One region of the Lysinibacillus sp. FSL P2-0066 genome, then DNA from elsewhere that is predicted to be linked to it. Evidence: riboswitches for the same ligand, from Rfam matches in the RefSeq annotation. Region 1 holds a riboswitch; the other holds the start of a gene.
The links. Region 1 has a riboswitch for FMN ahead of MKZ14_RS06110 (ECF transporter S component). Riboswitches for the same ligand answer to the same signal wherever they lie in the genome.
Positions count from the first base shown of each region.

Region 1 (3,218 bases):
ACATGGCTAAAAACACTTCACCAAATGGCATTTGACTAAAAGCTGTTGGCAGCACCATAAATAGCAAACCCGGACCCGCTGCTGGCTCTAAATCAAAGGCGAACACCACAGGGAAAATCGCTAAACCTGCTAAAAATGAAACAAGCACGGTTAACAACACTACAGAACCCGCTGAATTCGGAAGACTGACATCCTTTTTTAAATAAGAGCTATATGTAACTAGACAAGAAAAGCCTACTGCTAACCCAAAGAACGATTGTCCTAGGGCTTCTAATAATGCTTTACCTGTAATATTCGAGAAATCAGGCCATAAGAAGAATTTTACCCCTTCCATTGCCCCATCTAATGTAACTGCACGCACAACAAGGACAATGAACATTATGAAGAGTAACGGCATCATCCATTTATTGGCCTTTTCAATTCCATTTTGTACACCTAATGAAATCACAAGTACGTTGGCTAATGTAAACAACACTAGTCCAACTAGCGTAATCCAAGGCGTACCTATAATTTTTCCAAATAGTTCAGCTGGATCTACTGCTGGATCAATTACCGCGCCAGCTACACCTAGCCCGCTATAAATAAAGATCCAACCTCCAACTACGCTATAAAAAGTTAATAATAAAAAACAGCCTAGCACGCCCATTCGACCAATCCAAGCCCAGCCTGGCTTAGTTGGAGCAATTTTTTTATACGCTGTTACAGCCTCGGATTGTGTACCACGTCCTAAAACATACTCGGACAATAACATCGGTAGTCCTATTAACAAGGTAAATAACACAAAGATAAGGAAAAATGCTCCTCCACCACTTTGTCCTGTTACATAGGGAAGTTTCCAAATTGCCCCTAGTCCAATCGCCGCACCAGCTGATGCTAAAATAAAACCTAATTTACTAGACCACTGTCCTTTTTTTCCACTCATCTCTTCAAACTCCTCAAACATTCTAAACTCTTCTCTATTTTACATGAAAATATAGCTTTCGACTAGGTTGTAATTATAAAGGACTAGATAGCTAGTTTATCCCATTACTTTTTTCTATAATTATCCGTTAGTTTTGCCTTTCTATCCTTCACTTTTAGTAAATTATCCATCAGACCTTTCCCCTATCCTTCAATCCTTCCAACAAAAAACCTCAGGTATGTTTACCCGAGGTTAGTAAAAATTATTTTGTTATATAGATAGAACGCTGGCGGTCGATCCATTTGCGCATTGTTGTAAATAAAAACGCCATAATAGCCGTTAATAAAATACCTTTTACAATGTTAAATGGTAAAATCCCAGCAATGATCATTTTATAAAGCGAATCACCTACAACAGGCTCCATACCTAAGAAGTATGTGTACATCGGTAAAAATACTGCGTAGTTTAAAACACTCATGCCTACCGCCATTACAACTGTTCCAGTCGCTAAACCTCCAACAAGACCAGCAATTGTTTTAAAGCGATTAAAAATAAGGCTTACTGGTAAAATAAATAAAATACCTGTTGCAAAGTTGGCAATATGACCTACTGGCACACCTGTTGGCGTTCCCGAGAAAATCCAATCCAATACATTTTTAAATAATTCTACTAAAATACCAGCCACAGGCCCCATAGTGATGGCTGCTATTAATGCAGGCATATCACTAAAGTCGACTTCCAAAAATGCTGGGAATGGTGGAATTGGGAAATTAAAAAGCATTAATAAAAACGAAATACTGCTCAGCATGCCAATCGTAATAAACGATTGAAGTTTAACATTTTTCTTCATAGAAAACTCTCTCCTCTTTGCTGATTCAATCTCGCAAGAAGAAAGGTGACGATCTTTCAATTGTTAGCATGAAAAAACCCTTATGCATGAAAAGCACAAGGGAGAAAGGCATGACGAATAAGCGTCAACATAAACTATTTTTTAAGCACTGTTTAAAAAGTCATACAAAAAAAGCGCTCGGTCATAGTTCATTTCATAACAATGAATGACGATCGTACCTCCATCTTCTCCCATCCAGACTTTAACTGTCGGCCTTGGAATCACACCAAGTCAGCCATGCAAATAAATTTGCACAGGTCGCGGGCTGAAGAGCGAAGCATAAACCATTCGAGTTAATGAAAAACATTAACGGTTCACCACTCTATTACCGCCGGTCGGGATTTTCACCCTGCCCCGAAGATGAATCATATTATTTTATACTACAACCTTACTATAATTAATTATCAAGAAAAAGTAAATAGTTCTGCTTAAAAAAAATCCGATTAGATTTGTATGTATTGTAAAAATTGAGCATTCCATGTTACAGGAATGCTCCATTTTTGATTTTGTCTAAGGCATATATTGTTTATTTGGCCCCACAGGCTTTGGCAAATACGTTTTTAAATCGAATCCTTCCCAGCTTTCTTGGACCACATTATCTAAGCGTAATTGTTGGTCAAAGCTAGCAGCAGTTAACATCATGGCCTCAATCAGTTGGGTAGCGCGAATTGGCTCCATCGATGCTAAATCTAAAGGGATATCGAAAGTAACGACTACACCTTCTGCTTCCTCTTTCACCGTGTATGTCACATTTTCAGGAACAACTGTTACATAAACATCATCATTTTTGTTTTTCATTAATGTAAGTGCCTCTGTAACATTAGCAAATGTTTGACGGAAATCTGGTGATAGATATTCTGCCCCATTACCATCTTGGTATAAATAATAATTAAAATGTTTGGCGTTTGTTAATGACATGGCTTGGCTTGGCTCACCCTCTTGAGAAAACTCATAAGGTGTGCCATCTTCATTTTGAATCTCAACTTCCGTATATTCAGAATCCGAGAATGTATCCTCTAAAGTACCTTTGTATTCATTAACGGTAGCTGAAGCAACATCATAGTTATTGTCCTTTGGTAAAACGTGGACAAGCTTGTCATCTTTCTCCTTCAGTTCACCCTTAAAAGGATGATAATCCGTAAACCCTTTGGCTTCTTCATCAATTTGAGGAGCATATTTCTCATACATCTGTAAAGTAGAAGGTTTTTGCGTCCCAAAATCAGTTGCTACACGCTCATTTGGTATCACATATGTCATTGGTACACTTTCTGCATCGCGTCCTGCCAAACCAATACGAAAAACGACAGCATCTTTCACATCTTCCTCATAGACTGATGACCGTAAAGATAACATACGCTCATGCTCCGCTACAATACTGGATTGAAGTGCCTCATCCTGGGTAGCGGCCTCTTTAGCAGAACGATCTTC
Region 1 is NZ_CP150202.1:1,278,004-1,281,221, reverse strand. Features, by position in the region: gene MKZ14_RS06115 (sodium-dependent transporter) at 1-922, opposite strand, end outside; gene MKZ14_RS06110 (ECF transporter S component) at 1,164-1,751, opposite strand; FMN riboswitch at 1,970-2,156, opposite strand; gene MKZ14_RS06105 (hypothetical protein) at 2,301-3,218, opposite strand, start outside.

Region 2 (3,218 bases), 220 kb from region 1:
TGAAAATTATATTGTTGGAAAATCACATCAGCAGAGCGTTGAAATAGTGATTTCAACATTTTCAAATTAATTTGTTCAATTGATGAAATACTTCTCATCTCCTACTGAGCCAGCTCAAGATTAGTACATTTATGAAACAATCACCTTCAATAAATACACTTAAGCATATTTTTCCCATGGTTGTTCAAAATATTCAAAGAAACAAATGTTGTGACGACTATTCAAATTGTCCTGATCCAATCATTTTCTTTAGATTTGCCATCTCAATTGCAGACATTGCAGCATCATAGCCTTTATTACCAGATTTCGTTCCTGCACGTTCAATTGCCTGTTCAATATTTTCGGTAGTAACAATTCCAAAAATAACAGGTACATTCGTTGACAATGACACATTGGCAATGCCTTTTGCCGATTCATTACAAACATAGTCATAGTGTGTTGTAGAGCCACGAATAACAGTACCTAAACCAATAATAGCATCATATTTCTTGGTTTCTGCCAGTTGTTTCGCTATAAAAGGAACTTCAAAAGCTCCTGGCACCCATGCGACATCAATAGATGCAGAATCAACCCCATGACGAGTTAAACCATCCATTGCCCCATCCAATAATTTGCTAGTAATAAACTCATTAAAACGACCCACTACTACTGCAATTTTCAAATCCGTTCCAATTAATTGTGCTTCAAATGTTTGACCCATTGTTCCTTCTCCTTTTTACATAGAAATTTTAGTTTTATTAGTGGATAATTGTTGACGATAAGCAACCAATGCTTCTATCGAGATCATTTTTAAGCCATGATGTGCAGCGTAATTTGTTAGTTCTTCAAACCGAAGCATGTGCCCATCATCACCCATAATTTCGCAAATAACACCTGCAGGTACGCTATGACAAAGCTTCGCTAGATCAATAGTGGCCTCCGTGTGTCCTCTCCGTTCCAGCACGCCTTGCTCTTTCGCAATCAACGGAAAAATATGGCCTGGTCGACGAAAATCAGTCGGCTTAGCTTGCTTTTCTACCATCCTTTGTATCGTTAGCGCACGCTCAAAGGCGCTAATCCCTGTCGTTGTTTCTACATGATCGATACTTACCGTAAATGCGGTTTGATGGTTATCTGTATTGTGCTGAACCATTGGATATAAATCTAGCTTTTGTGCAAGCTGCTGTGAAATCGGCGTACAAATTAAACCTCTACCATTGGTTGCCATAAAGTTGATTGTTGCTGGTGTGATGAATTCAGCGAGTGCCAGAAGATCTCCTTCATTTTCTCGATCCTCATCATCAACCACCACAATCATATTGCCCTGCCTTAAATCCTCTATGGCTTCTTCAATTGAATGTAGCACGATGATCAACTCCTATTCTGTGATTTAAAAACCATGTTGTGCTAAATAATCTCTTGTAATAGCTGGCGTTGTTTGCCCCTTTTTTAATTGCCCTATAATGTATTTTCCAACTAAATCGGTTTCGATATTAACGATTGCTCCAACCCTCTTCATACCTAAAACGGTTTCTTTGTAAGTATGAGGAATAAGTGAAATTGTGACACTCTTGGCTTCAACATGAAAAAGGGTTAAGCTTGTGCCATCAATTGTTATGGAACCCTTTGGAATACAAAAGTTGGTTAGCTCCTCTGACATTTCGATATCAATATATACGGCGTTTGCTACTGGACGTTTTCGCAAAATTTTGCCGACTCCATCAACATGACCAGCAACAAAATGGCCACCAAATCGCCCATTAGCAGGCATGGCACGCTCCAAATTAACAGAATCACCTATTGCCAGCTGCTGTAGATTTGTTGCTTTGACTGTTTCAGGCATAACATCCATCGTAAGCTGCTGTTGTGTGAAATTTGTCACCGTTAAACAAACGCCATTGACCGCTATACTGTCACCAAGCTTGACATCCTCCGTTATCTTGGCTGATTGAACCGTAATTTTCATACTGTCCCGATCGCTTTGCACGGCTTTTATGATACCAATATCCTCTACAAGTCCTGTAAACATTCCATCACCTACTCTACTTTATTAGCACTTCTATCCTTAACTTTTAAAGTTGATCCACCTGTTTTTGTGCCTTATCCTTCTCCCTTCTCTCGTTAGCAATAAAAAATAAAAACCCCTTTACATCAAAGGGGTTTTGGGAGTATAAGACATCAACAAATAAGCCTATTTGAAAACAATTTTTTCATAGACTGTCATCTCACTCGTTCTTCTCCCATCCAGACTATCACTGTCGGTTTTGGATTTGCACCAAATCAGCTTGCGCTCACGGACTTTGAATTGCTTCATCACCGCCGATTGGGAATTTCACCCTACCCCGAAGAACATCTTCTATTCGATTGTAGCTAAATAAAAAAACTTCCCACAAGATGATTGGGAAGTTTTGTAATAAATGCATAGTCAAATAAACCTTCTAAATTAGAATCAATTTAAAAAGTTCGCATTTTTACCCTTCTCCCATCCAGACTGTAACTGTCGGTTTTGGATTTGCACCAAATCAGCTTGCGCTCACGGACTTTGAATTGCTTCATCACCGCCGATCGGGAATTTCACCCTACCCCGAAGAATATTTTTATTTAGCTAGTCTTACGATAACACTATTTTATTATATTATCCATCCTTCTTTTTAAATTTTTTTCGAAGCATAAATTTTAAACAGCTTTGACTCGACTTGAAAAATGTAAAAGATGTTATTAAAATGATGACATTTAACCTGTTTATGGAACTTCTTAATCAAAAAAACGTTCCTTTACAAGTGACTATTCAGTCTAGCAGTTTGGAGGTCATTTACTTGACATTTTTTAAAAATATACCTTTTAAACAAGCTATTTTCTATGCCCTATTAGCACTCTGTTGTGGGGTTTCGATCGTTTTCGTACTTCATAACGAACAATTTTATGATCGACCGATAGCGGAAATAACGCAAGTGGATGTAACAGCATCAGAACCGATGACAGATATGTATGAAAATGAGGATTTTTTGTTTACACAGGAGATTATGGCCATTATCAAAAATGGTCAGCATAAGGGGCAATCCATTCATTTGACGAATGACTATTCTTCGTCTGGTGCTTTTGATCAAGAATACCATGTAGGCAATGAAATCTTTGTCACGCTAGATGATCGCACAACACAATCTGTTTTAACAGGAACCATTCTCGATTTAAAACGAGATCAAACCATGGTAATGATTGCATGGATTTTTATTTTTGCC
Region 2 is NZ_CP150202.1:1,497,062-1,500,279, reverse strand. Features, by position in the region: gene MKZ14_RS07245 (spore germination protein) at 1-98, opposite strand, end outside; gene ribE (6,7-dimethyl-8-ribityllumazine synthase) at 218-700, opposite strand; partial or broken gene ribB (3,4-dihydroxy-2-butanone-4-phosphate synthase) at 719-1,345, opposite strand; gene ribE (riboflavin synthase) at 1,370-2,008, opposite strand; FMN riboswitch at 2,208-2,333, opposite strand; FMN riboswitch at 2,450-2,575, opposite strand; gene MKZ14_RS07225 (YibE/F family protein) at 2,796-3,218, shown strand, end outside.
Region 2: linked by a shared signal. The riboswitch ahead of ribE (riboflavin synthase) and the one ahead of MKZ14_RS06110 (ECF transporter S component) in region 1 are both predicted to bind FMN.